Regions from separate parts of the Deinococcus hopiensis KR-140 genome, predicted to be linked through region 2. Evidence: riboswitches for the same ligand, from Rfam matches in the RefSeq annotation. Region 2 holds a riboswitch; the other holds the start of a gene.
The links. A riboswitch is a leader RNA that binds a small molecule or an ion and turns the genes downstream of it on or off. The one in region 2 is predicted to bind S-adenosylmethionine.
Positions count from the first base shown of each region.

Region 1: linked by a shared signal. The riboswitch ahead of B9A95_RS30295 (methionine ABC transporter ATP-binding protein) and the one ahead of B9A95_RS24370 (O-acetylhomoserine aminocarboxypropyltransferase/cysteine synthase family protein) in region 2 are both predicted to bind S-adenosylmethionine.

Region 1 is NZ_FWWU01000011.1:48,146-62,784, forward strand. It holds gene B9A95_RS30270 (IS3 family transposase) at 1-502, opposite strand, end outside; gene B9A95_RS30275 (transposase) at 509-808, opposite strand; partial or broken gene B9A95_RS30280 (IS982 family transposase) at 1,255-2,027, shown strand; gene B9A95_RS30285 (aliphatic sulfonate ABC transporter substrate-binding protein) at 2,987-3,943, shown strand; gene B9A95_RS30290 (LLM class flavin-dependent oxidoreductase) at 3,999-5,363, shown strand; SAM riboswitch class I at 5,503-5,634, shown strand; gene B9A95_RS30295 (methionine ABC transporter ATP-binding protein) at 5,770-6,744, shown strand; gene B9A95_RS30300 (methionine ABC transporter permease) at 6,741-7,397, shown strand; gene B9A95_RS30305 (MetQ/NlpA family ABC transporter substrate-binding protein) at 7,433-8,203, shown strand; gene B9A95_RS30315 (PAS domain S-box protein) at 9,451-12,444, shown strand; gene B9A95_RS30320 (hypothetical protein) at 12,658-12,999, opposite strand; partial or broken gene B9A95_RS30325 (transposase) at 13,350-13,767, opposite strand; gene istB (IS21-like element helper ATPase IstB) at 13,831-14,631, opposite strand; gene istA (IS21 family transposase) at 14,628-14,639, opposite strand, start outside.
Region 2 is NZ_FWWU01000009.1:2,240,298-2,254,936, reverse strand. It holds gene B9A95_RS24375 (homoserine O-acetyltransferase family protein) at 1-628, opposite strand, end outside; gene B9A95_RS24370 (O-acetylhomoserine aminocarboxypropyltransferase/cysteine synthase family protein) at 625-1,959, opposite strand; SAM riboswitch class I at 2,094-2,200, opposite strand; gene B9A95_RS24365 (Fur family transcriptional regulator) at 2,349-2,735, opposite strand; gene B9A95_RS24360 (EamA family transporter) at 2,819-3,262, shown strand; gene proS (proline--tRNA ligase) at 3,982-5,475, opposite strand; gene B9A95_RS34770 (hypothetical protein) at 5,511-5,657, shown strand; gene B9A95_RS24345 (DUF2171 domain-containing protein) at 6,321-6,587, shown strand; gene B9A95_RS24340 (riboflavin biosynthesis intermediates N-glycosidase) at 6,714-7,193, shown strand; gene B9A95_RS24335 (alpha-amylase family protein) at 7,248-9,167, shown strand; gene B9A95_RS24330 (hypothetical protein) at 10,019-10,258, opposite strand; gene rpmI (50S ribosomal protein L35) at 10,310-10,510, shown strand; gene rplT (50S ribosomal protein L20) at 10,516-10,875, shown strand; gene B9A95_RS24315 (sensor domain-containing diguanylate cyclase) at 10,996-12,531, shown strand; gene ppgK (polyphosphate--glucose phosphotransferase) at 12,580-13,335, shown strand; gene B9A95_RS24305 (sporulation protein) at 13,404-14,138, shown strand; gene B9A95_RS24300 (amidohydrolase family protein) at 14,199-14,639, shown strand, end outside.

The DNA of each region.
Region 1 (14,639 bases), on a different contig from region 2:
TGTTGAGCGCTGCCAGCGGTAAATCTGCGTCCAGAAACTTTGACATGGACCAGCCCACCACCTCACGGGTAAAACCGTCCAGCACGCAGGCCAGGTACACAAAGCCTTGGCGGACTCGCACGTAGGTCAGATCGGCTTGCCAGACCTGATCTGGCCGTACTGGGACGACTTCGCGTAGCAGATTTGGGAAGCGCTTCTCGTTGTGGTTGGAATCGGTTGTCGCCCGATAGCGGCGCTTCGGGCGGCAGAGCAACCGGCGTTCCCGCATGACTCTCAACACGCGCTTGTGGTTCACTGGGCGGCCTCGTCGGGCCAACTCGCGGGTGACACGCCGATATCCGTATCCGTCGAACTCCACCACTACGGCCTCAATGTCCTGGGACAACGCCTGATCGGCGTCCATCTCCTCCCGGCCCTGCTGTTCGTAGAACCACGAGCGATTAACCCCGTGCAGCTCACACAGACGACGCACCGACACCTCTTTTGGGCGCGCTCCGCGCATCCTCGATCATTTGGTGCCTTGTTTCGAGCGGTACGTCGCCAACGACTTTTTTAGGATTGTGTTCTCCAACGACAACTGCCCGCAAAACCGTTCCAACTCGGCGATTCGCTGTTCCAACGACTGGTCGGGCTTGGCCTGGTCGGTGAAAGCCATTTCCCCACGCACCTCGACCTCCTTCCGCCAGCGGTGGATCAGACTGGGCGAGAGAGCGTGTTCTCGGCAGAGCTGAGCGGTCGTCTTTTGACCCCCGTCAACTTGATTCACGATGTCGAGCTTGAACTCACGGCTGTGGGTACGTCCGGGCATACGGGCTCCTTCGGTGCCGTCAGCCTACGGGCTGACGGGGACGAAGTGCTTGGCCTCTTGGTCCGCTCCTAAGGGTTCAGTCCAGTGTTCTGTCCCCGCGTGTCTTGGCGTGACGTGATGGTCGTCCATGTCTTCCGCTGCAAGCGGAAGACGGCACAGACCACACTTGCCGTCCTGAAGGCGCAGAAGTTCCAACCTCTCCTTCTGGTGAATCTGCCGCGCAACGCAACGCTTCTGTCGGGCCTGCCAGTAATCCCGCAGTGTCGGATTGAAGGGCGATGATCGTTGTACGCGAGAATCCGGTTGCGTCAATGATCTCCGGAATTGACTTTCCTTTGCTTTTGAGCCAGATAATCTGCCAGCGGGAACGTTCAATAGGCTACGCCGTTTAGGGCTTGAGGCTGGGGTAGCCGAGTAGGACGGAGACGAGGAAAAATGGAGACGGTATCTGCAGATACCGTCTCCATCATAGTTTAGGTCGTCGTGCGGTGATTCGTCAGCTCCACCGTTGGGCGAAGCGGCACTTCAGCGATCTGAAGCGATTCAAGCATCAGAAGCTGACGGATGCCCTGCTCGTGGCCCTCTTGCTCGCTCGCTTCGTGTTCAAGCAGCCGTATCCCTCGATCTGGTGGAACATGTTGAGGGAAGACCGACGCGGTCTTCCCTCCTACACCCAGGCGTACATGCGAAGCGTACGTCTGCTGGACCGCCTCGAAGCCTTGGTCAGCCCCGCCAAACGCTGTGCAGAAGTGATCATTGACTCCATGCCGCTCCCGGTGTGTCGCCCGAAACGAGGGAAGCGGTGCAAGTTCCCGGGAGCGAAATGGGGGTTTGGGACCCAGGGCGACGTGTACGGGTACAAGCTGCATGCCTGGGTGACACCCGCAGGGGAGATCGTCCAGTACCTCCTCAAACCCGCCAATCTTCACGACACCATCGTCAGCTATGAGTTGAACCGGAGGTGGCCTGAGTTCGGCGGGCCAAAGATCATTGGGGACAAGGGCTATTGCTGCCTGGGCTACCTGTTCCCACCCAAGAAAACACCCGCTATGACAACGGGTGGCGGCAAGACCGCCACCCAAAGCTCCGCAAACGCATTGAAACCGTCTTTTCACAATTGGTCGAAGCTCAAATTCGCTCCGTTCAGACCAAAACGCTTCCCTCTCTCCAGCTCCGCGTCGTCCTGGCCGTCCTCGCCCACAACCTCGCTCAGCCCTAAACGGCGTAGGACGTTCGGCTTGGCGATACGCCACTTCAAGCTCTTCAGATGTATGGTGCGGAATCAAGGCTGCAGCTCTCATATTCCGAACTCACCTTAATTCCGCATAATGGTACTCCGTTGACTGGCGGGAACCTGATGGATGGCGCCCGTGTTTCTGGGGTCAGCGCGGTACGGAAAGGGTGGGAATCCCCCGTGTTCTTCGCCAGCACTTTCAGACCCAACGGAGTACCATTATTGGTACTTCGTTGACTGGCGGGAACCTGATGGATGGTGCCCGTGTTTCTGGGGTCAGTGCGGTACGGAAAGAGTGGGAATCCCCCGTGTTCTTCGCCAGCACTTTCAGACCCAACGGAGTACCAACAATACGAAATTAAAGTGATTTTCACCTTTTAGCGCCTGAGAGCCATTCCGCACCAGGCCTTCATAGACGAGTTTTACAGCCTCATCATCGACTTTGCCCATACGAGAATCACTTTGGTCTCGTATAAGACCGTCAAGAGGCTTCCACCTTGTGTGGCGCTTCACGCCAGAGCCTTTTCCTCCCACGACTTTAGTCGCGGGTCTCCAAGGCTCAAAGATGAACAGGACTCCATTATAGTTGACAACCTTTGTAAACTAGTCTACGTTAACGCCAACCCAGAAAAGGGCCAGTCCACACAGCCGCTGGTGCTGCTTTCGCCCAGCGCACTGTCGCCAGGAGACCCATGATGAAGCCTCCACTGCCCCTTGGTTCCATGCCGTTACCCTCTGTTCCAGCCTGTTGCCGCTGTTGAGCGGAACCTGAACGATTTTCCCGGCGCTGCTGCGCCGCTTGACCCGCTGCGTTGCGCCCAGGTGCCGTGACGCCGTTACTTGGGCGTCACACCGACTCCTGCGCCGAACCCCGGGGGAGTACCCGTTCCGCTGGGTCGTGGCAGCCTTGTTCTACCGTTTCTCAGTTTCAGTCAGGAGCTACCGTGTCTACCCTCTCCCGGGCACTGTTACTCGGTGCCGCCCTCACCCTGACCCATCAAGCCCAGGCGGCCACCATCTTCAACATCGGATACCAGAAGGGTGGTCTGCTCGCGCTGCTCAAAGCGCGGGGAACGTTGGACCCGGCCAAAGCACAGGGAATCGAGTTCAAATGGAGCCTGTTCACCGCGGGTCCTCCACTGCTGGAGGCGGCCAACGCCGGTGCGATCGACTTTGGCTCGGTCGGCGACACGCCTGGCGTGTTTGCGCTGGCGGGAGGAGCAGACCTGAAGTACGTTGCCGTGACGGAGGCGCAAAGTGATACCGCGTCGGCCATCATCGTTCCCACCAACTCTCCCATCAAAACGGTCGCCGACCTCAAGGGAAAACGCATCGGCCTGGCCCGGGGATCAAGCGCCCACTTCTTCGCCTACCGGGCTTTGAAAGCCGCGAAGCTCACGTTCAACGACGTCACCATCGTTTCCCTGCTGCCGCCGGATGCGCGCCCGGCGTTCGAAAGCGGCACCATCGATGCCTGGGTCATCTGGGAGCCGTTCCTGACCACGGCCCTGCAAGCCACCAAAGCGCGCGTGATCCGCGATCTGAAAGGGCTGGGGCGCTCAAACAGCTACTTCCTGGTGCGCAGCAAAGTTACTCAGGACGCGGAGAAGCGGCGTGCCCTGCAATACCTCCTGCGTGCCCTCGATCAGACTGCCGATTGGGCCAACAAAAACCAGGCAGCGGTAATCACCCAGATCAGCGAGGAACTCGGCCTTCCCCGCAGCGTTGCGGCGGTGTCCGTTCCCAAATCCATGCCCTTCAATATCCGCCCTTTCCGGCCTTCGGACTCCGTGCCGCTCCAGCGTCTGGCCGATACCTTCTACGAGATCAAGATTCTCCCCACCCCCTTGAAAATCGACGCCACCAGGTATGTGCCCCTGAATTTCACGGCAGACCGCTAACCCTCCCCGTCCGCACCCGCCCAGCGGTTGCGCAGGCACATTCAGGAGAACACCCATGACCCGCTCCACCCCACAACACATGAAGCTGGGCGCGTTCCTCATGACGGACGGCCACCACATCGCGGCGTGGCGGCACCCCAGTGCTCCGGCCGACGCCCACGTCCGCTTCGATCATTTCCGGAACCTTGCCCAGAAAGCGGAAGCGGCCAAATTCGACTCCATTTTCTTTGCCGACTCTGTTGCCGCCTCCGTGGACGGTGACGGCGTCTTCAGCCACACCTCGCGGGGCGCGCATTTTGAACCCGTCACCCTGCTTTCTGCGCTGGCCGCCGTCACGTCTCACATCGGCCTGATCGCCACCCAGACCACCACCTACAACGAGCCGTACCATATCGCACGCAAATTCGCCTCACTTGATCAGATCAGCGGTGGACGTGCCGGATGGAACCTCGTGACGTCGGCCAACAGTCGGGAAGCGTTCAACTTCAATCGTGACGAGCACCTGCTCCACGCGGACCGTTATGACCGGGCCCGCGAGTTCGCACAGGTGGTCCTGGGCTTATGGGACAGCTGGGAAGACGACGCTTTTCTTCGGGACAAGGACCGTGGGCTGTTTTCTGATCCTGGCAAGGTGCACGTCCTGAACCATGAAGGCGTTCACTTTAAAGTCCGGGGACCGCTGAACGTCGCGCGCTCTCCTCAAGGCCGCCCGGTCATCGTGCAGGCGGGCTCTTCCGAAGATGGTAAAGAACTGGCGGCGGCCACTGCCGACGTGGTGTTCACCGCTCAGCAGACGTTGCGAGACGCCCAGGCGTTCTACGCCGATCTTAAAGGGCGGCTCAGAACGTACGGCCGGCAGCCGGAGGACTTGAAAATCATGCCGGGCGTCCTGCCCTACGTTGGCCGGACAGAACAGGAAGCGCGGGACAAGTTTGAGAGGATTCAGTCGCTGGTGCTGCCCAAGGTGGGTCTGGCACAACTCTCCAACCTTCTCGGGGTGGACCTGACCGGGTACGACATTGACGGTCCGCTGCCGGACCTGCCCCTTACAAACAACAACCGCAGTCGGCAGCAACTCCTGATCGCGCAGGCCCGGCGGGACAACCTCACCGTCCGTGACCTGTACCTCTTCGTCACGGGGGGGCGGGGGCACTGGCAGCTGGTTGGGACGGCCGAGCAGATCGCCGATGAGCTCGAAGAGCGCTTTGTGAAGGGTGGAGCAGACGGTTTCAACGTGATGGGCCCCGTGCTCCCGGCAGGACTGGACGACTTCATTGAGTTGGTGGTGCCTGAACTGCGGCGGCGGGGCCTGTTTCGTTCTGAGTACGAGGGCCGCACCCTGCGAGAAAACCTGGGGCTGCCTTACCCACACCACCCTGCGGCCCGGCAACAGCGTGAAGCGCAACTGGCCCTCACCTGATGGCCCTGCTTCCGGCTTGCCTTGTCCCCGAGCAGACCGGGAAGCATTGAAGCAGCGTTCGGCGCGCAGGCCATCACCCTTTGGTTGACACTTCTGGTCATCTGCTTTAGATTCCTCGTCGGCCTGTTTCGGCGGGCCACCTTTATCCAGAGCGGCGTAGGGATCTGGCCTGAAGATCGCCGCAGCAACCGGCCCTCATCGCGGCACCCGGTGCTCCGCCAGCCCGCACGCGCCAACGATGGCTTTACATAGGCGGCGGGAACGATAAGGGAAGGGTGTTCCTCTTTGCAGGTTCCAGCGGACAAGCCTCAAGGCGCGTCCCCTTCCACGAGCTCAAGCCCCGGAAGGGGACGCGCCGTTTTGCGTTCCCTGCCCACCCCGATCCTGCCAGAGGAGGCCCCTCCCCGTGACGCCAAACGTCACTCCGCCCCCCGCCCTACACTTTGAACAGGTGCGAAAAACATACCCTGGTCAGGTCACTCCAGCTCTGCGCGATCTGAACTTCACCGTCCCACGAGGCAGTTGCACGGGCATTATCGGACGCAGTGGAGCGGGTAAAAGCACCCTCGTTCGGCTCATCAGTGGGCTCGAAACGCCCGATGCTGGCCGTCTCTTCGTCCAGGGTCAGTCCATGGCTGGGCTGAGCTCCAGAGCCCTGCGGCAACGCCAGGTGCGGACCGGCCTGGTCTTTCAGCACTTCAACCTGCTCACGCAGAGGACCGCCCTCGGCAACGTCACCCTCCCGCTGGAACTGCTGGGTGTCCCCCGCGCCAAGCGTGAAGCGCGTGGACGCGACCTGCTGGCGCAGGTCGGCCTGGGCGACTACACTTCCCGTTACCCAGCGCAACTTTCTGGAGGGCAAAAGCAACGGGTCGGGATCGCCCGCGCGCTCGCGACTGATCCTGACCTGCTTCTGGCCGACGAAGCCACATCGGCCCTGGACCCGGAGACGAGCGCCGGCATCCTGACCCTGCTCACCGACCTGCAAAAGGACCGCAACCTCACCCTGGTCATCGTGACCCACCAGATGGAAGTCGTGCGGGCGGTTACCACGCACGTCGCCGTTCTGGACGCCGGCGTGCTTGTGGAAGCGGGCGAAACACGCCACGTGCTCAGTTGCCCTCAGCACGCCGTGACCCGCGCGTTGCTGAATGCCCACCGTCCGGAAGTTTCGCTGGAAAACGGTGAGCAACTCCGCCACCTCACGCTGCCGGACCTTAGCCCCCGTACCCTGAACGCCCTTGCGGGGCTGGGCGCGCGCATCGTGCAGGCCCACGCGCATCCGAAGGGGGTAGATGCCTGGCTGGCCCTGCCTCAAGGGGCCGCAGACGTGAACCGGCATCTGGACCGCAGCGCACACCTGGTCGAGGTACCCGCATGAACTTGGCAGCCCTCTGGCCCCTGCTTTGGCAGGCCACCCTGGATACGTTGTGGATGGTGGTGCCCGCCGCGTTGGTGGCGCAACTGCTGGGAATGGTCTTGGGCGTCTTTCTGACCCTGACGCGTCCTGGCGGTCTGCTCCCCCAGCGGCTGCTCCACCGCGCACTGGACGCCGTGGTGAATGTCGGGCGCAGCCTGCCTTTCATCATCCTGCTTGTGCTGCTCATTCCACTGACGCGGCTCCTGACCGGCACCAGCATCGGTTCCACCGCGGCGATCGTGCCGCTGACCGTCGCGGCCATCCCTTTCGTCGCCCGCCTGGTGGACGGCGCGTTACGGGACGTTTCCCAGGGCGTGGCGGACGCCGCGCGCGCCATGGGAGCCACCACCCCGCAGGTGGTGTTCAAAGTTTTGTTGCCCGAAGCCCGTCCGGCCCTGATCTACAGCTTCACTGTCATGCTCGTCAGCCTGATTGGATACAGCGCGATGGCCGGTGCCATTGGTGGCGGCGGCCTGGGTGACCTGGCCATCCGTTATGGCTACCAGCGCTTCGAAACGGGCGTCATGATCGCCACCGTCACCGTGCTGCTTCTGCTCGTGCAGGGCGTGCAGTGGGTGGGTGACCGCGCCGCCTCCCGCAGCGACCACCGTTAAATACGTTCTCAACCTTTTCTCCAAGGAGTGCCGCTATGCGACTGACGCTGCCCCTGTCCGCCCTGATCCTCGCTTCCACGGCCTCTGCTGGAACCCTCCGGGTCGGAGCCACCCCGGTTCCCGCAGGAGAACTGCTGGAATTCGTCAAGCCCATCCTTGCCAAGCAGGGGGTGGAGCTGCAGATCCGTGAATTCAGCGACTATGTTCAACCCAACGTCGCGCTCGGCGAAGGCAGTCTCGACGCCAACCTTTTTCAGCACACGCCTTATCTGAACGCCTTTCAGCAAAATCGGCCGCTGAACATCGTGCCGGTACGGGGCGTCTATCTACCCCCACTGGGGCTTTACAGCAAGAGGGTTGCCAAGGTCACCGAGCTTCGCAGCGGGGCGACCATCGCCATCCCCAATGATCCCAGCAACGGTGCCCGGGCCCTGCTGCTGTTGGAACGGGCTGGACTGATCCGGCTGAAGCCCGGCGCAGGTGTACGGGCGGGCCTCACCGACATTGTCAGCAACGTCAAACGCCTCAAATTCCGCGAACTCGAAGCAGCCCAGTTGCCCCGCTCCCTCCAGGATGTGGACGCGGCGATCGTCAACGCGAATTACGCTCTGGACATCGGCCTGAGCCCAACGAAGGACGCTATTTTTCACGAGGAGCGCAACAGCGTCTACGTCAACGTCCTGGCCACCACCCGGAACAAAGCTCAGAATCCGGACATTCTTAAACTCGCCGCGGCGCTCACGAGTCCCGAGGCCAGGGCGTGGCTCCTGAAAAAATACAGCGGTAGCGTCATTCCTGCGTTCTGAGCGCGAGAACAGAAGGGATGCGGGATGTTGGAAAAGCCGGAGATCCCCATCGCTGCCGTGCGGCCGCACCCAACGGCCCTGCACTTTCTCCTGTTCTTGTACCTGGGCGGGACAACAAAGGACGTCAGCAAGGCGACCGGTGGAGGCCCGTGGGACTTGGCGCATGGGGGAGAATGGCGCCGCGCGTGGAAGGACACCCCTCACGGCTCCATCTCCCCATGCGCATTCAAGTTCGCTCGCCGGGCTCGCTCAAAAAGAAGTCCTCTTTTTGACGCGTGCTCTAAACGATCTCCTGGGCTGGGGCAGATATACAAAAAGGCGGGGCCTTCCAGCCTGCCTGCCGCACCTTGGCAGGCGCATCTCCTAATACGGGTTGCGGGTGTGGAGGGAAGCAAACCGGCGGTCTTCCAGTCTGTTAAGGAGTATACGGAACCCGTTATCTTTCCTTCTCGCTCTGCTTGGATTGAATCGCTTCGCAAACGACTCAATCGGAGTCCGTACACGGTTCGGGCACGCTCGTCATACCAGGCAGCGCGTCTGGCCTAAGCGCCCTGCTCCTGCCAGGGTTCGCTGGTGACCACTTCCGTCCACTGGCGTTGTGTCTCCTCACTCAAATGCGCCCGAACGTCTTTGAAGGCCGCTTCCAGTTGCCAGCGCCGAACGAAGTCCTCCTGGACGGGGCCTGTCTCCAGGTTCAGGTCGGTGCACCGCAGACTTCCTTTTTGGATCACGCGTGAGTACCCAGTGAACAGGAAGGGCGAGGAGGCGCGCGCGATGCCAGGGCGCCATTTGTGACGCCCACTCAACCTTTCGGTCCGTCTCACCGGATCATTGGGCCTGCTGCCGGCGGGTGCAACGCCCCACCGCGTCGCCGCACCCGGTTGGTGACCCCAGGGTGTGATGTTGCAAGGCAGTGGGGCCGGGGTGCACTGGGGGCGATGGTGTGAATACCCGATGGCTGGGTCGCCCTCCCGAGACTACTGGACGGACGCTCGCGCAGACCGTGCGTTGCGTTGTGACGTGCACGGCGACACCCTGGAATCAGAAGAGACGTTAAAGGCCCTGCCCTTACGTGCGTCGCCGGGGCATCTGCACGGCTGTACTCTGCATTCCATGGGAGAGTGGAGGATTCTGGATCAGGGTCAGTCCGACTGGTACTCGGAAGAACTTTCTCTTGATGGCAATCGCAGAACAACATCCTTCAAGGAGGGGAGACGCCGGGTCCTTCAGAATGTTCGGAGGGCGTTGTGACCCTCCGCTCCACACCTTCGCCGGCCCCCCAACTTATGACGCAGGCCCTGGAGGCGTGTGTGGTGGGCGCGGTGATCACGGATGCCCAGGCGGAAGACCATCCCATTATCTACGTGAATCCGGCGTTCGAGCGCCTCACCGGCTATGGGTCGGCGGAGATCCTGGGGCGCAACTGCCGTTTTCTGCAGGGCCAGGACCGCGATCAACCGCCCCTGGAAGCCATTCGGCGAGCGCTGGCAGAGGGGCGGGGGACCACAGTCGTCCTGCGCAATTACCGCAAGGACGGCCTGCTGTTCCTCAATGAGGTGACCCTCAGCCCCGTACGGGATGAAATGGGCACGGTGACGCACTTTGTGGGATTCCAGAGCGACGTTACGCCGAGCGAAGAGGCCGTGGCGGGCAAGGCACGGGCGCAAAGGACGCCCACCTCCACGCTCGACCACATGGCTGACGGCTTTGCCTCGTTCGATCCGGACTGGAACTTCACCTCTGTCAATGACGCTGTGGCCACCCTCTCGGGCCACGACCGCCACGAGCTGATCGGCAGATCCCTCTTTCAGGTGTTTCCGGAGGCGCTGCACCGGCCCATCGGCCGGGCACTGCAACGTGCCCGGGCTTCCGGATTGCCGCAGCGAGAGTTGACCTTCCTCCCTGAGGTGGGCCGGTGGCTCGACGCGGTGGCTTACCCAACGGGGAACGGCGTCTCGCTTTTCACCCGTGATGTCAGCGAAAGCCATGACGTCCAGGAAAAGCTGCGGCTGAGTGAGGAGCGCTTCTCGAAGGTCTTTCAGGCCAGTCCAGTCGCCATCGCCATCAGTCGGCTGCGGGACAACCGGTTTTTGGATGCAAACCCCGAATTCCTGGCGCAAAGCGGCTATGCGCTCGAGGAGGTGATCGGACGGACCTGGGAAGAACTGGGCCTCTCCATGCGCCCCGAAGACCTCCGGAAGATTGAGGAGGGGCTGACGCAGCGGGGTGAGGTGCGAAACCTCGAGCTCCGGATTCGGTTGAGATTCGGCGAAGAACGTGACAACCTCCTCTCTGTCGTTCCCGTAGAGATTGCTGGAGAGGCCTGTACCGTCAATCTCATCCACAACGTGACGGAGCAGAAGCGGGCACAGCAGGCGCTGCTGGAGAGCGAGCAGCGTTACCGGCGGACCGTGGCGGAGTTGCAACGCACGCTCGATATCTCGCTGGACATGATCACCACCATCGATGCCGAGGGCCGCTTCATGACGGTTAGCGCCGCCTGTGAGCAGATGCTCGGCTATCTCCCGGAGGAACTGATCGGCCGGCGGTCTCTGGAGTTCGTGCATCCTGAGGACCGCGCCGCCACAGTCAGCGAGGAACGGAGCGTCGTTCAGGGCCGAACGACCACCGCATTTCAGAACCGCTACCTGCACAAGGACGGGCGCGTCGTGTGGCTGGAATGGGCCGCGGTCGCCCTGCCTGGCGACCCCCTGCTGTACTGCGCGGCACGGGACATCACCCAGCGCCGCGCCGCCGAAGAGGACCGGGCATACCTCGCTGCCATCGTTGAGGCGAGCCAAGACGCCATCATTGGCATCTCCCTGGAGGGCCAGATCCGCTCATGGAACACTGGGGCGGAGCGCAAGTACGGCTACCCCGCGGCGGAGGCCATTGGTCAACCCCTGACCCTGATCAGTCCCCCGGAATACCAAGACGAGCAGCTGCAGATGTTCAGGCAGGTGAAGGCGGGTCAGCCCGTCGAGCCCTTTGAATCCGTACGGGTGACCCGGGATGGACGGCGCATCTACGTTCTCGCAACCTTGTCCCCCATCGTGGACGCTTCCGGGCAGGTGGTGGGGGTGTCCAAGGTCTTGCAGGACATCACGGCACGCAAGGCCACGGAGGACCAGATCCGCAACCTGAATGAGGGGCTTCAGCAGCAACTGCGTCATCTCACCGGTCTGCGGGAGGTCGACCGTGCCATCGCGTCGAGCGTGGACCTGCCCATCACCCTGGGCATGGTGCTGGAAAATGTCAGACGGCAGTTGAATGCCGATACTGTGACCATGCTGCTGCTCAACCCTCACACCCTGACCCTGGAGTGTGTAGACCTTCACGGGCGGTCCAGCGCCGCACTTCAGGGGTCCAGCGTGAAGATGGGCCAACCTCTGGCCGGTCAGGTGGCCCTCAGTCGCCAGCCCATGCGGATGCCGGATCTCCGGGAAGTGGGAACTGCATCAGGGTGGCTCGAGACGCTCGTGCAAGAAGGGTTTCGGGCCTACTTTGCCGTGCCGGTGATTGCCAAAGGAAAGGTGCTGGGCGTCATCGAGGTGTTTCACCAGGATCCGGTCACGCTCACATCTGCCCACTGGGAGATGCTTGAGATGCTGGCCGGGCAGGCGGCCATCGCCGTGGACAACGCCCGCCTCTTCGAGGAGCTGGAGCGGCGCAACCTGGAGCTGCGTCTGGCGTACGACGAGACCATTGAGGGCTGGGCGCGGGCACTGGACCTGCGCGACAAGGAAACCGAGGGGCATTCTCGACGCGTCACCGAAATGACAGTCGATCTGTGCCGACGCCTCGACGTCTCTGCCGAGCAGCTCGTCGACATTCGCCGGGGGGCGCTGCTCCACGACATCGGAAAAATGGGCATTCCGGACGCCATTTTGCTCAAGCCTGGAAAGCTCACGGATGGGGAATGGGTGGAGATGAAAAAGCACCCGGGCTACGCGGTAGACCTGCTCTCACCGATCCGGTTCCTGCGGCCAGCGTTGGACATTCCGCAGTACCACCACGAGAAGTGGAATGGCACGGGTTACCCGGCAGGTCTGCGGGGCCAGCAAATTCCTTTGTGGGCCAGAGCGTTTGCCGTGGTAGACGTGTACGACGCGCTGACCAGCGACCGCCCCTACCGGGCCGCCTGGACCAGGGAGAGGGCCCTACAGCACCTTCAGGCGGAGGCCGGGACCCATTTCGATCCCCAGGTGGTCCAGATCTTTCTCCAGATGCTGGGGGGCTGATGCCGGAGGAGGTGGCTGCGCAAGGGCTTGGCTGAACGTGGGAAAGAGCGCCAGGTTCTCCCGCGGTACTGTCTGAGATGGCGCAGCTGGTCAGCACACCTGCCTGATACAGTTCCCGGCTAATCCGTTACAATCCCTCTGCTGCGCAGCTTCGCAAGTCCACTTCGCTCCGGTGATTCCACTCCTCTCCGTCACTGTCCACTACGTGAGGGTCTACATCGGTGCAAGCAGCAACAGCGAGCCCTTCCCACTGAGGTTGTTGAACACCGACACGATGTAGGCATTCACCTGATTGGTCGTGAACGTGGCGCTGTCGTGGGCCCAGGGATCAATCTGCTTCCACCCCTTGTACGCGCTCAGCTTGGCTTGCGTCTTTGCCTTGGGCAGGGCGCTGGTGGCGCAGAGGGTGCCTCCCACGCCGAGCTTGCCGGGGCACTTGATGGCCTTCGTTCCCGTTTGCTTGGTGAGGGCTTGGAAAAGGGTTGGGAGCGGTTTGTTCATCGCTTGAGTCGTTCCCATTGAGGTGAGAAGTGCAGCGAGGAGCAACTTCTTCATGCCACTTCCTCAGGCTTCGATCTTGATCCAACAGCGCACGTCGTCGAAGTACATGATTCACTCCTGAGGTGTGCCAAGAGCGCGACGAGAATGCTCCCGATAGGCAGGAGCCGGTCCCAGGGAGCTGCCAGATCAGGCAGCATGATCAGAAGCCACTTCCAGAAGGTCAGGCGCTCTTGCATGGCTCCAACTCTATGGCAGGAGAGGGGGAACGCAGGTAAAAATGCGCATCCGCCCGGTGAACTGGCGCATCCTCCGCCTACCTGAAGGTGGCCAGGACCTTACCCGCGCCGCCCGCACCTCCACCGAAGCGTGGTTAGGCCTGCCCCGATGATGCGTAGCTGGAGCTCAGCGGCTGTAGTTAGGCGTTCGAACGCACAGGGCGTCAAGTACCCGAGGGCGGAGTGGCGGCGCTAACGGTTGTAGAAGACCTCAGTGAACTCGAACACGGCTTGCCTGGCGACTGTGCGGGTCTCGAAGATGGTCTCCTCGAGCGGCCAGCAACTCCCGTTTTAGAGCGCTGAAAAAGTTCTCCACGACGGCATGATCTTGGCAATCCCCTTGGCGACTCATACTGCCCCTGGTCCGCAAGCAGGCCAATTCTTCCTGAAAAATCTGACTGGCGTATTGACTCCCTCGGCCGCTGTGATGCAAGAGACCAGGTGGAGGAAGACGGCGCTCAGCCACCTTCTGAAGAGCTGTCAGCGGCAGGGTAGCGGGCATCTGAACGTCCATTGCGTAGCCGACCACCGCTCGGGAGTGCAGGTCGTGTCAATGGCGCAGTAAAAGTGATCACTTCCGGCGGAATAATTTTGACCACTCCCCCTGTGTTCAACGGCGCTTCACCTCCTGACCCGTCTCGCCGATCCCCACCAGTGCGCTGGGGAACAACCCAGATTTCTTCTTCTCCCGCAGGCGATATGACTCCCCCTTGATGTTCAACACGTGGCTGTGGTGCAACAGTCGGTCCAGAATGGCGCTCGCCACTACCGGATCTCCCAGCACTTCGCCCCAATCAGCAAAGCCCTTGTTCGACGTCAGGATCACGCTGCCCCGCTCGTACCTCGCAGCGATCAAGCCGAACAGGGCATTCGCCGCCAGGCGGTCATATGGCCACACGCCAAATTCATCGATCACCAGCAGCTTCGGCTTCGCGTAGTACCGCAGTCGATATTCCAGCCGATTCAGGGCCTGCGCTTTGCGCAGGTCCTCCATCAGTTGCCCAGCCCGCACGAACAACACGCTCTCCCCTTGTTGGATGGCCGTCATCCCCAGCCCGACCGCCAGATGCGTCTTCCCGACTCCCGGCGGTCCCAACAGGATGACGTTCTGACCATCTGCTGCGAACGACAGGGTTCCCAACTCCTTGACCAGCCGCTTGTCCACGCTCGGCTGAAAAGCAAAGTCGAACTGGTCCAGGGTCCGCAAAAAAGGCAGGCGGGCCTGTTTCAGCCGCTTCGCACGGCTGTCCTCGTCCCGGGCCATGACCTCGATGCGCAACAGGTCTGCCAGAAAATCCGCGTACGACAACTCTTTCTTAGCTGCTGCGTCCAGGCGGCTCTCCAGCAAGCTTGCCGCATGCGGCAAGCCCAACGCTTCCAGCTCCTCCCGGCAGCGTTCGACGACCATCATGCTTCCTC
Region 2 (14,639 bases):
TCAGCATGGCGATCTGCCGCGCCACCTTCAGGCCCTCGCCACCGGGAGCCGCCTGGATGGCATTCCGGGCGGCCGTGTTCAGCCCAATCGCCCAGGGCGAGTGGCGCGCGGGGGCCCCGACGATCAGCGCCCGGTCCACCAGATCGGGGCATTCCAGCAGCCAGGCGTAGGCCAACATGCCACCCATGCTCGCCCCCACCACCGAGACGCGCCGCACGCCCAGGTGTTCCAGCAGCGCCCGCCCCACCCGCGCCATATCACGCAGGGTGAGGGGCGCGTCCCCGCTGCCGATCTGGGGCAGTTCCGCCGGACCCGTGGTGCCCGCACAGCCGCCCAGTACATTGGCGCACACGATGTAGTCCCGGGTGGGGTCCAGGGGACGGCCCTCGCCCAGAAAGTCCGGCCACCACTCATGCACGGCGCTCGTGCCCGTCAGCGCGTGCAGCACGAGCACCGCGTGTTCCGAGGGCGTGCCGTAGGTGTGGTAGGCCACCCGCACGTCATTGACGGGCTGTCCGCAGTCCAGCAGCAGCGGTGCCTGCCGGAACAGCAGCGCCGTCTGCTGCCGAAAACATCGCTCGGGCGGGGGGGGAGGCGAAAGGTCAGGGGAGAGCGTCACAGCCGTCATACGCTCTCGGCGTCCACCAGCGCCGTGGCGAGCGCCTGCGCGAAGTCCTCGCGGATGTCGTCGATATGCTCGATGCCCACCGAGACGCGGACCAGGCCGGGCGTGACCCCCGCTGCAGCCTGCGTCACCTCGTCAAGCTGTGAGTGTGTGGTACTGGCCGGGTGAATCACCAGCGTGCGCGTGTCGCCCACATTGGCGACGTGCTGGGCGAGCTGGGTGGAGCGGATAAACGCCTCGCCCGCCGCGCGCCCCCCGCGCAGCTCGAAGGTCAGGACGGCCCCCGCGCCGCGCGGCAGGTAGGTCTGCGCCCGGTCATAGTGCGGGTGGTTGCTCAAGCCGGGGTAGGTCACGCGCGCCACGTCGGGGTGGGTGCCCAGCCAGGAGGCCAGCGCCAGCGCGTTCTGCGCGTGGCGCTCGGCGCGGAGGCTCAGCGTTTCCAGCCCCTGAATGAACTGCCACGCCTGCTGCGGCGCGAGCGTCGCGCCCAGATCCCGCAGGCCCTCGGTCCGGGCGCGCAGGATAAAGGCCAGGTTGGGCAGACCCAGCCCATTGCCCTCGCCGAAGGTCTCCCAGAAGTTCAGGCCGTGGTAGCTGGGGCTGGGCTCGGTGAACAGGGGGTAGCGCCCGTTGCCCCAGTTGAAATTGCCGCCGTCCACGATCACGCCGCCGATGCCGTTGCCGTGCCCGCCGATCCACTTGCTCGCCGAGTGCAGCACCACGTTCGCGCCGTGCTTCAGCGGCTGGCAGTAGTACCCTCCGGCTCCAAACGTGTTGTCCACGAACACGGCCACGCCCTTCGCGTGCGCGGCGGCGGCGATGGCCTCGAAGTCGGGCACATTGAGCGCCGGGTTGCCGATGGTCTCCAGGTACACTGCCCGCGTGCGGTCGTCGATCAGGGACGCGAACTCCTCGGGGCGCTCGTCCTTGCCCGTAAAGCGCACCTCTATCCCGAGCCGCGCCAGCGTGACCCGGAACTGGTTGACGGTGCCGCCGTACAGGTTGGGTGTGGAGACGATGTTGTCCCCGGCCTGCGCCACGTTGGTGATCGCCAGGAACTGCGCCGCGTGCCCGCTCGCCACGGCCAGGGCTCCCACGCCGCCTTCCAGCGCCGCCACGCGCTCCTCGAACACGGCGTTGGTGGGGTTCATGATGCGGCTGTAGATGTTGCCGAAAGCCCGCAGGCCAAACAGGTTCGCCGCATGTTCGGGCGACTCGAACACGTAGGAGTTGGTGGCGTAGATGGGCACGGCCTGCGCGCCGGTGGTGGGATCGGGCTTCTGACCGGCGTGGACCTGCAGGGTTTCAAAACGGAGGTGCTTGGGGGTGGACATGGGGACTCCTCACAGAGAAAAAAGCTCGGGGGGGTGAGGGGCCAGCCAAAAAGGCGTGCCCCCTCTCGGACATCGAGAAGGGGCGGGGGTGATGATCGTCCGCGTGACCTTCCCTGATCGGTCCCACGCTCCGGCCATCATCGTTGATGGGGGCGGTGGGCTGGCCTTGGCACCGTGACGTGATGAGGTCCGGTTGCCGCGCCGTCTGCGAGCCAGGTCTCTCGGGCGCTCTGGATAAGGAGTGGCTCCACGCGGGAGCTACCGCCGAGGGTAGCAGGCGGAGGCGTGGGGGGTCAACCGCCGCGAGCGGGAGAGGTGCACACCTGCCCCCTTCTCCCGAGCCGCCGGCACGGAAGCCGCGCGGGGTACTTGGAGCAAAACCGCCTATGTCAGGCCGAGGCCGCGCACGCCGGGCATTTGCCGTACAGCGTGACCTCGTGCGCCTCGACGATGAAACCGCCGGGATACACCGTGCCACGCGGCAGGGCGACGGGGCAGGTGTGCAGGGTAAAGACCCGCCCGCAGCCCGTGCAGGAAAAATGATGGTGGTGGCCGCCTCCCGCCCGCTCGTAGCGCGTCTCGCCGTCCAGGGTGACGGGGTGAATCTGGCCCTGCTCGGTCAGGAGCTTGAGGGTCCGGTAGACTGTGGCGATGCCCAGGCCAGGCAGGTCCGCCTGCGCGCGTTCCAACACGTCCACCACCGCGAGGGGCCCCTCGGCCTCCCCCAGCACGCGGGCGATCACGTCGCGCTGGCGGGTGCTGCGGGTGGCCGTCATGCCGCCTACGCTAGCAGACGGGCCCCCGAAGCATCAAAAAACGAAACACAAAATTCTCGAAGGCGTCGCCTATGCTGGCCGCCATGCCTTCCCTCGGATGGATCGCGCTGGGCCTGCTGGCGGCGCTGGGCGGTGCGGGCGTCACCGTGTTTGGAAAACTGGGCCTGGAGGGCGTGAACCCCACCCTCGCCACGGCCCTGCGCGCGGTCATCATGGCGCTCGTGATGCTCGGCGTGGCGCTGGGCACTGGGCAACTGGGGCCGCTCCTGTTCGGCAAGGCGCACCTGACGGGCCGGGCATGGCTGTTTATCACGCTGGCGGGCCTCAGCGGCGCAACGTCTTGGCTGGCCTATTTCGCGGCGCTGCGGGTGGGACCGACGGCGGGAGTGGCCGCGCTGGACCGCCTGAGCCTGGCCTTTATCTTTCTGTTCAGCGCCCTCGCTCTGCGCGAGCCGCATGGATGGCGCGGCTGGTTGGGCGCGGTGGTGCTGCTCGCGGGGGTCTATTTGATGGCGGCGGACCGGTGAGGATGAGGCGGCGCACGGAGCGCGAGTTGGTGTTCGCGCCGCTGACCTGATGCGTCATGCCGTTGGTCAGGCCCAGGTACAGAGAGTCGGGGCCTGTCAGGGCCGCGTCCCCCTCCAGCAACAGAACGCCGCGGCCGTCAGCGTAGTAGCGCAGCGTGTATTCGGTGTGCAGCAGACACGGCAGTACGGCGGTAAGGGAGACGGCCAAGCTGGGGGCGGGGATGCGCCTCACTCAGGGCCAGGGCCGCGCACATCAGACTGACCCGCGTGGCGCTCGCAGCAGCGCAGCGGCCGGTGTACCCCCGGGGTGGCGGGTTTGTTCCGATCTGGAACCCAGCAGACGGGGCCACAGCCGCGCCAGTACAAACGGGGAAAACACGTTCCAGCCGGTATACACCCGCATGACTCCCGAGCAGGCGTGCGGTGCCGGCAACGCCGCACGCCTGGCGCCCGACCGAGCAACAGCCGAACGGGCGCGCAAGGGGACGGGCCGTCTCCCCACACGGTCGAGCGCCCCACCTCACGCCGAGATGGAGCGCAATGGCCCGACTTTCCTCACCCCTGATCCCGAATCCCCACTCCGGTTGCACCGTTTGCAAAGCGATTCAGCCCGAGCAAAGCGAGAAGGAGAGAAACGGGTTCCGGGCGTGGAGGGAAGCAACCCGGCGGCCTTCCGGTGTGTTCACGAAACGGACGCAACCCGTATAACGCCTCACCCCTCAGTACTGCCGGCCGAAAATCACCCGCTTGCCGTAGGGGCTGGGCTGGTCGCACTTCACGCAACGGCCCTCCTCGCGTTCATTGAAGAATTCCGCGTCATCCAGCGGAATATTACGGGTGGTGGCCTTTGTGTCGTCCTTGATGCTCTTCTCGCACGCCGCGTCCCCGCAGTGAAAGGCGCGCACCCAGTTCCCGCCCTCGATGGCGGCCTGCAGGTCCTCGTAGCTGTCGGCCTTCACGGTGTGCTCCATCATGTAGTCCGTCGCGCGGTCGAGCAGCCAAGTGTGAATGGCGTCCAGGCGAGCGGTCATACCACTCACGGCTTCGTTGCGGCCGAGCGTCTCCTTGTCCTTGCCGTTGCGGTTTTTCACCACCACCACGCCCTGCTCCAGGTCGCGGGGACCGAGTTCGATCCGGACGGGCACGCCCTTGAGTTCCCAGTCGTTGTACTTGAAGCCGTTGGTCACGCCGTCGCGTTTGTCCACCTTCACGCGGATGCCCTGGGCACGGAGTTCGGCGGCCAACTTCTCGCCTTCTTCCACCATTGCGTCGAAGTTGTCCTTGCGGCCTACGGGGATCACCACCACCTGAATGGGCGCGATGCGGGGGGGCATGATCAGGCCGAAGTCGTCCCCGTGCGTCATGATGATCGCGCCGATGATGCGGCTGGAAATGGCCCAGCTCGTGGTGTGGGCGTACGCCTCCTTCTGCTCGCGGGTCTGGAACTTCACGTCGAAGGCTTTGGAAAAGTTCTGGCCCAGGTAGTGCGATGTGCCCGATTGCAGCGCCTTGCCGTCGCGCATCATGCCCTCAATGGAGTACGTCGCCACGGCCCCGGCGAATCTCTCGCTGGCCGTTTTCTCGCCGCGCACCACGGGCAGCGCGAGCATATCGCGGCAGAACTCGTGGTACACGTCCAGTTGCTGCCGGACCTCGCCGCGCGCCTCGCCCTCGTCCGCATGGGCGGTGTGGCCCTCGTGCCAGAAGAACTCGGAGGTCCGCAAAAACGCCTTGGTCCGCAGCTCGGCCCGGAACACGCTGCCCCACTGGTAATGCAGGAAGGGGAGGTCCCGGTAACTGTTGAGCCACCCGCTCCACATGTGCCCGATGATCGTCTCGCTGGTAGGGCGCATCACGTAGGGCTCGGCCAGCTCCTCGGTGCCGATTTTGCTGACCGTGAACAGTTCGGGCGCAAAGCCCTCCACGTGGTCGGCTTCTTTCGTGATGAAGCCCATCGGGATCAGGGTGGGGAAGATCAGCGACTCGTGTCCGGTGGCCTTGAAGCGGTCATCGAGCCAGCGCTGGACGTTCTCCCACAGGGCCGCGCCGTAGGGCCGCACCACCATCGCGCCCGCCACGGGGCTGTTGTCGGCGAGGTCGGCCTTCTTGACCACCTCGTTGTACCAGTCGTTGAAATCCACGCTCTGGGGCGTCACTCCGTATTGCTGGGCCTTCTTGTCTGCCTTGCCGTTGTTGCCGCCGTCCTTCGTCATGGAGGGCATGATAGCGGGGCAGTTCCAGTCGGGGCATGGTGGCCGTTTCCCCGCCCGCTTCGCGCATCGCCGCTCGCCTGATCGGGGTTCCCGGAGCGCAGGCGTTGGCCCTGGGCGGCTCGCACGCGCGGAAAGGCCCGCTGGGACCCGGACATAGACCTGTCGTTGGCCTACGACGCTGAAAATGGATTCGATCTGGCGGCCCTGAACCCCCTGTACCGCGCGTTGGATGACGGGGTACGGCCCAGGCCACACGGCCCGGTGGCTGGGGAACCTGGGTGGACGGCGGCGCTCGGCTGACCGTGAACGGTCAGCGGGTGGACTTCATCTGCCGAGGGGCTGGGACGGGTGGCCCAGAGCGTGGAGGACGCGCGGGCGGCTGGCGGAGTTGCGTGAGGCTATCCGGACGCCCTCGCGCACGCTCTGGAAGCGCGCTACGGGTGGCAGACCGGCTTCTGGCTGAACGCGGCGGAAAAGGGTCTGCGCCGGGGCGACGTTCATGACGCCCAAGGCTGCGCTGATCAGGCGGTGATGGCCCGCGTGCAGGTGGTGTTGCTGTCTTCTCAACGAGAAGGGCATTCTGGCGCCCGCACCGGCGCTGCCTTTGGCCCCGACCGGGTTTGGGGAGCGGGTGAACGGCGCGTTGGTGGCCCTCAATTTGAACACGCTGGGCTGGGGGCTGAGCGGAGGCGACTGGGCGTGCGGGTTGAGCCCCTTTCTCTACCCCCACGGCCCTTCCCCCGGTGTCGTAAAGCGTACAAACTTACCCCTCACCCAAGGGGCGGTGATGGTCCAGTCAAGGGAATTGTCATTTCCGCGAGGACAGCGCGGCCTACGCTGCGTTCATGACGCAGAGCGACCAGACCGGACAGATCACCGACCGCATTGCCCAGGACCTGCGCGAGCGCCTGACGCGCGAGGGCGACCACCTGCAGGTCAAGGACGTGAACGGCGAATACGTCGGCACGGTAGACGGCCTGGAGGGCGACCGCGTGAAGCTCACGCGCAGCGGCAGCCACGATGGCCAGCACCACTACATCCCTCTGGTTCAGGTGGAAAGCCTGGATGAGGTGGCCGTGTACCTGAACGTCTCGCACAACGAGATTCAGTAGGGTCTGGCCATCCAACTGGCGGCGAGGCCTTGAGCTGGTCGGGCGCCGGGGCGCGCCCGCGCCCGGTCAGTTGACCTACGCGCCCTGGCAGATTTCCCCTCGGACGCGGCCTGAAACACTGGGCGCGTGTCCCAGACCCTCTACTTCTACCGAACGGCCCACCCGTTCTCCAATTTCCACCCCAGCGTCTTCACCGAAGCGGGCGTCACCTACCGTTGGGCCGAGCAGTACCTGATGGCCCGCAAGGCGCAGTTGTTCGGAGACGGGGAACGGCGTTCGGCCATCCTCGCCGCCTGCACCCCCGCCGAGTGCAAGGCGCTGGGCCGCCGCGTCACGCCCTACGACGATGCCGTATGGACCCGTGAGCGCCACGGCGTGGCTCTGGACATGCTGCGGCTGAAGTTCGGTCAGAACCCTGGACTGCGCGCCTTCCTGCTGGAGACGGGCGACGCCGAACTCGTGGAGGCGGCGCCCACCGACCGTATTTGGGGAATCGGCTTCAGCGAATCCGGTGCGGAGGCGAATCGCCACGCCTGGGGCGAGAACCTGCTGGGTAAGGCGCTGATGGACGTGCGGACGGAGTTGCGGGCGGTGGGCGAAGGGTAGCTTTCATTCTCTGGAACCGGTCCCACCTCTTCCCGAACGCCTTATGCTGTCCGGGTGCTGAATTCAGAGCTCGCCGCACGGTTGCGGATGGCCTTCGACGATGACCGGGACGCAGAGACTTTCCTGCTGCGCCTGAAGCGCTACGGCGCGGACCTGCAAGACAGCCTGCGTCCGCTGTATGGGGAAGAAACGGGGACACTGCTGGGTCAGTTGCTGGAAGTCATGCTGCGCGCCTTCCATGCCCGTCCCACCGATCTGCGGCGACTCGATGAGGCCCGGCTGTTGCAACCCGACTGGTTGCAGCAGCCCGGGATGGTGGGCTACGTGGCCTATGCGGACCGCTTTGCCGGGACCTTGAGGGGCGTGGGCGAACATCTGGAGTATCTGGAAGGTCTGGGCGTCACGCACCTGCACCTGATGCCGCTGCTCAAGCCGCGTCCCGGCGAGAACGACGGCGGCTACGCGGTGGCCGACTACCGTGCGGTGCGCGAAGACCTGGGCAACATGGACGATTTGAGTGACCTGGCCCGTGCGTTGCGGGGCCGGGGCATCAGCCTGGAGCTGGACCTGGTGCTCAACCACGTCGCCCGTGAGCACGAGTGGGCCGAACGGGCGCGAGCGGGCGATCCCAAATACCGTGCCTACTTTCACATCTACCCGGACCGGACCGGGCCGGATGCCTACGAGCGCACGCTGCCCGAAATCTTCCCCGACTTCGCGCCGGGCAATTTCACCTGGGATGAGGAGGCCCAGGGTTGGGTCTGGACCACCTTCAACGCCTACCAGTGGGACCTGAACTGGGCCAACCCCGGCGTGTTTTTGGAGTTTGTGGACCTGATCCTGTACCTCGCCAACAGGGGCGTGGAGGTGTTCCGGCTGGACGCCATCGCCTTTTTGTGGAAGCGGCTGGGCACCGACAGCCAAAACCAGCCCGAGGTTCACCTGCTCACCCGCGCCCTGCGGACCGCCGCGCGCATCGTCGCGCCTGCGGTGGCCTTCAAGGCGGAGGCCATCGTCGCGCCGGCGCAGCTGATTCACTACCTGGGCCGGGGCGCTCACCATGGGCGCGTGTCCGACATGGCGTACCACAACAGCGTGATGGTGCAGCTGTGGAGCAGCCTTGCCAGCCGCAACACCCGCCTGTTCGAGGAAGCCCTGCGTGCCTTTCCCCCCAAGCCCACCACCACCACCTGGGGCGTCTACGTGCGCTGCCACGACGACATCGGCTGGGCCATCAGCGACGAGGACGCTGCCCGCGCAGGCCTAAGCGGCGAGGCGCATCGGCGCTTCCTCAGCGACTTCTACAGCGGCGGGTTTCCCGGTTCGTTCGCGCGCGGGCTCGTCTTTCAGTACAACCCCGCCACGGGGGACCGCCGCATCAGCGGCATGGGCGCGAGCCTCGCCGGGCTGGAGGCGGCGCTTGAGGGCGGAGACGAGGGACGTGTGAACGACGCCATCGACCGCCTGCTGCTGCTGCACGCCGTCATCCTGGGCTTTGGCGGTGTGCCCCTGCTGTATATGGGCGACGAGTTGGCGCTGCTGAATGACTACGGCTTCGCGGACGTGCCCGAACATGCCCCCGACAACCGCTGGGTTCACCGGCCCTGCATGGACTGGGCGTTGGCTGGGCGCATAGAAGACGAGCCTCAATTGCCCGCTGCCCGCGTCAATGCCGGGTTGCGCCACCTGCTGCGCGTCCGGCGCGAGGCGCCCCACCTGCACGCCAGCATCGAGAGCCGGGTGATGCCCAGTCCCGATGGGCGGGTGCTGCTGCTGCGCCGCGAACATCCCCTGGGCGAGATGGTGCAGGTGTACAACTTCAGCGAGGACAGCGTGACGTTGCCCGCCTGTTCCCTGAGGAACGCCCTGGGTGAGCGGAGCCAAGACCTCCTGAGCGGGAGCGCGTTTAACCTCAATGGCGGCACCCTGCATCTGGAACCGTACCGGGCGCTGTGGCTGGTGGGGGCGGAGTAGGCGCGTGGCCTACGCCACAACCTCGGTCCCCCATTCCCCCATGCGGGCGCGGAAGCGGCCTGCATCTTCTTTGGTCCCTGGGGTGCCCATGGCTGTACCGGTCAAGTCCCACCGCGCCCCGCCGCTCCGGAAACCGGCCCTTTTGCCCTCCTGATCGCGTTCCCGGCGGCCTGATTTCCCTGAACTTGCCTTGTCCACCTTCACCATTGGTTGCCCCACCCACGGCTCCCTGGCCGGTCTCTTCGCCCTGCGCAGGGATGTTGCTGGGGCCGAGCGCCGACTCGCTTTCCTGCGGGAACGGTTGGAAGCAGCGACATTTCGTCTCGGTCAGGGCCCGATTCTGCGCTTGGCGCGGGGGGTAGAGGGTACGGCCCTGCTGTCTGGCTCCCCGCAGGTGCCGCTCATTTCTACGTTCCGTGCGGACACACCGGGGGAGGCCATCACCCTCCTCTCGCCCACGCCCTGCGTAAACGGGCCGTTCCGGAACGCCTCCTGCGGGTGCAGGACATGGACGCCCTCACAATGACCCAGGCGCCCTGGGGCGGCGGGCTGGACGCTGGACTCCGAGCACGTGCCGTGCGAGACAACCCGGCGTGCCCAGCCTTACCCAGAAGACCCCGCGGTGGTGGAGGGCGGTGAAACCGAGCTGGCCCGGCCCGAGGTTTGGCCGTTGCTCGCCCACCTGGGGCGGGAGGACTTTGGGCTGTCCCAGGGCTGGCGCTGTTGCAGGAAAGAGGAGGGCGTGGTGGCCGCCGGAGCCGTGGGGGCTGCGCAGCGTCCCGGGAGCGCGGGAACCGGATCGGCGTGCGGCCCGGAGCGCGGGGCGGTCACCTCGGCACACGGCTCCACGCTCACCTGCTGGCCCCCTCGCCGCGCAGCAGTTCGGGCCGGATCAGGGCGGAGCGGACGCGGGCAACGCGCCTGTGCGCCGCGTCTTCGGGCCGCATGCCGATCAGCTTCGGGCAGCCCAGCGCTACTTCCGGCAGGCCTGACCCCTTGCTCCCTCCCGCCCCCGTCGCGTATAGTCTTCTCTTGGTCAAGTGGGGCAGGGCGACCAACAGTCCCGCGTGGACGGCCCGAACCCCGGACACGAGCCCCACCTCAAGGTGGGCGCGACTGGGCCACGAAGGAGGGCACGCCAGATGCCTAAGATGAAGACGAAAAAAAGCGTGACGCGCCGCGTGAAGATCACGGCGACCGGCAAGGTCATGGCGTTCAAGAGTGGCAAGCGCCACCAGAACACCGGCAAGAGCGGTGCGGAAATCAGCAGCAAGGGCAAGGGTTTCGTCCTCGCCAAGAGCGAGTGGGCGCGCATGAAGCTCGCCCTGCCGAAGGGGAAGTGAACTAGATGCCACGCGCCAAGACTGGAACGATCCGCCGCCGCCGCCACAAGAAGGTGCTCAAGCGCGCCAAGGGCTTCTGGGGCAGCCGCTCCAAGCAGTACCGCAACGCCTTCCAGACGCTGCTCAACGCCGCGACCTACGAGTACCGCGACCGCCGCAACAAGAAGCGTGACTTCCGCCGCCTGTGGATTCAGCGCATCAACGCCGGTGCCCGCCTGCACGGCATGAACTACTCCACCTTCATCGGGGGCCTCAAGCTCGCCGGGGTGGACCTGAACCGCAAGGTGCTGGCCGACATCGCCGCCCGCGAGCCCGAAGCGTTCCGCGCCCTCGTGGACGCGGCCAAGGGTGCCCGCAACAAATAAGCGCCACCTGTTGAAAAGGCCGCCTCCCACACGGAGGCGGTTTTTTGCACTGCGTTCACAGGGAAACGTGCGGGGGCGGCGGCAAGAGTACAGAAAGGGAAGGCGGCGTAAGGTAAGGGCATGCCCGCCGCTCCACTTCCCGAAGATGAATATGGACGGCTTCTCGATCTCGCCCGTTATGACATCCTCGATACAGCTCCTGAAGAAACGTTTGACCGCCTCACCCGGCTGGCGGCCCGTGCGCTTCAGGCTCCTGCCGCCATTATCAATTTTGTGGATCAACACCGGCAATGGGGCAAGTCCTGCTTCGGCACTGGCGACAGCACGGCGCCGCGCGAGCGTTCATTTTGCGCCTGGACCATCCTGGGCGGGGAAGTGCTGGAGGTGCCGGACGCGGCGCTTGACCCCCGCTTTCAGGACAACGCCCAGGTCACGGAGGCGCCCTTCATCCGCATGTATGCCGGCGCTCCACTGGTGACGCCGCTCGGACACCGCCTGGGGTCCATTTGCATTATCGACAGCCGACCCCGGACGCTCAGTGCCGAAGACCGGGCGACCTTGCAGGACCTGGCCGCACTGGTGATGGACGAATTGGAACTGCGGCTGCGCCAGCAGGAGCTGGAACGGCAGGTGGAGCAGCAGGGACAGCAGTTGCGCGATTTGCAGCGGTTCGTGTCGCACGCCCAGGTGCTCGAAGAGGTCAACAGCCTCCTCGACTCGGCGCTGACCCCCGAAGAAGCCACCCTCGCTGCTGCCCAGATGATCGGCGCAACGGTCTACGCGGACTGGACAGGCCTGATCACCGTGGAGGGGGAGGACCTTTCCATTCAGGTGGCCCACCACCAGCCCGACCTGAGCCCCGCCCTCCTGGAGTTTGCCCTGCGCCTGCCCCGTCTGGTTGGAGGCGTGACCCGTTCCTTGCACGGCGCCGCCTCCACCGTCTACCTTCAAGATTACGCCACGCATCCGCTCGCCCTGCCCGAAGCGGTGGAGGCTGGAATTCGGGCAGCGGCCTGGTTGCCCCTGGGACACTTCGGAGAAACCACCTTTTTGCTGGTGGTCGTACGGGCAGAACGTGGTCCCCGGGCGGCATGGCGCCAGAGTGACCGCGCGTTGCTGGACGCCGCTGGCCGCAGCGTGCGCGCCGCGTTGGAGCACCGAACTGCCCTGGCCCTGCGGGACCAGATGGCCCGCCAAGATGCCCTGACGGGGGTAGGAAACCGGCGAGCCTTCGAGGAAGCCCTGACGGCCCGGTTGGCCTCTGGTGGGCCTTTTACCCTGGGGTTGATCGATCTGGACGGCTTCAAAGGGGTCAATGACAATGAGGGCCACGCCACCGGCGACCACCTGTTGCGCGTCTTTGCCACGGCCTTACGCGGCGAGTTGCGCCGCTCAGGTGAGGTGTACCGGTATGGGGGAGACGAATTCACGTTGCTGCTCGACCCTCTGGGTGAGGACGACGTCCTGGAATGCGTGGACGTCGCCGTTCTGGCGGCGCGTCAGGTAACGGTCCAGCCGGTGGGCGCCAGTGTCGGGCTGATCGACAGCAAGGCGGGCAGCGACGCCCGGAGCCTCATCGAGAGGGCAGACGAACGGATGTACCGGGAGAAAGCGCGGCGGCAAATGACGCGCGGCCAGAACAGAACAGTCGAATAAACGCTTAACCCACCACAAGCGGTGCCTCCGTCCCGTACCCTGTCCTTCATGAGCGTCATTCTCGGCATCGATATCGGCGGCAGTGGCATCAAGGGGGCGCCCGTAGACACCGTCACCGGGCAACTCGTGGCCGAACGGCACCGCATTCCCACGCCTCCGGGGGCGGCCCCCGACGCTGTGCAGAACGTGGTGAACGAACTGGTCCGGCATTTCGGGCACACGGGCGCGGTGGGCGTCACCTTTCCCGGCATCGTGCAGGGCGGCAAGACCCTGAGCGCCGCAAACGTCGACAAGGGCTGGATTGGACTGGACGCGGCAGCGCTGTTCTCGCAGGCGACGGGACGCGAGGTCTTCCTGATCAACGACGCCGACGCGGCGGGCCTGGCGGAAGCGCAGTTCGGCGCCGGAGCGGGCGTGCGGGGCGTGGTGCTCGTCTTGACCTTCGGCACCGGTATCGGCAGCGCCCTGATCCACGACGGCGTGCTGGTACCCAACACCGAACTCGGGCACCTGTACCTGAAGGGTGACAGACACGCCGAGACCTGGACTTCGGACCGCGCGCGTGAGCAGGGCGACCTCAGCTGGAAGGAGTGGGCGGGCCGCGCCGGCAAGTACCTCGCGCACCTGGAGCTGCTGTTCTCGCCGGATCTGTTCGTGATCGGCGGCGGGGTGAGCAAGAAGGCCGACAAGTGGAGCGAGTCCCTTGTCGCCGAGCGCACCCGCGTCGTCCCCGCGCAGCTTCGCAACGAGGCGGGGATCGTGGGAGCGGCGTTGGTGGCAGCCCGGCGGTTGCAGGGGCGTTAGGGCACTGCAACCGCCAGTCAATTCGGGCGGAGGAACTTCTCCCGACCCGGTCACGTACTGTGATCTGTATGGGATTCTTGAAAAAGATGATGGCGGCCGTCGGCATCGGTGGAGCGCGTGTGGACGCCCTCGTGCAGAATCCGGCGGTCCGGGTGGGCGAGGACCTCACCGGCGTGGTGCAGGTGACGGGGGGAGCGCTGGAGCACCGCGTCGAGCGCATCAACCTCGGCCTGACCACCCGCTACAAGGCCGACGACGCCTACCTCGTCCACACCCTTTTCACCGAGCCGGTGATCGGCGGCTTTGACCTGCGCCCCGGCGAGAAGCTGGAATTTCCCTTTCGACTGCCCATTCCCCACGGCACGCCCCTGACCTTGCCCGGAACGGCCGTGTGGCTCGTCACTGACGCCGACATCGCCGCCGCGGTGGACCCAGGCGACACCGATCACCTCCAGATTCTGCCCAGCCGCGAGATGGAGGTGGTCATCGGGGCCGCACAGCGCCTGGGCTTCCACCTGAAGGCCAGCGAGGTGGAGTACCACCACGGGCGCGTCGTGCAGGAATTGAGCTTCGCGCCGCCCCACGGCCAGTTCCGCATCAATGAACTGGAAGTGATGATGTTCCAAACGCCCGGTGGTCTGGACGTGCTGCTGGAAGTGGACCGCCGGGCGACAGGTATGGCGAGTTTCTTTACCGCGGAGTTCGAGCAAAAGGGCCGCTGGCACGTGCCGAACGAGACGTTGCTGCGCGGACCGGACGCTGTGGCGCACGAGCTGCGGGCGCGGATCGGGCAACTGTCCTAAAGGGGAGGCGGGCGCGCGGACACCCTCCACCTGCGGCCCACGCGCGGCACAATGCGCTCCATGACTTCCGGTTCCTCCGCCCCCGCTGACCCTCATGCTCCCGAACTCCTGACCTGCGACGTGCTATACACCGGCGTCGGTGGGGGCTTCGCGCCGGGTGGCGTGGTGGTGTCCGGCGGCACCGTGGCGGCCACCGGGGACCCGGCCATTCTGCGCGTGAGCCACCCGCACGCGCGCGAGCGGTACGTAGGACCCGTAATTGCCCCGCCACCCGTCAACGCACACACGCACCTGGACATGAGCGCCTACACGTTTCAGGCCCTGCCCTATTTCCGCTGGATTCCCGAGGTGGTGATTGCCCAGCGTGGGCGGCGGGGCGCGGCGGCGGCGGCGGCGGGGGCCAACACGCTGGTCCGCCTGCGCACGGCGGCGGTGGGCGATATCGTCTGGTCTTCCGAGGGGATGGACACCCTGCTCGGCCGCGAAGACCTGCGCGGCACC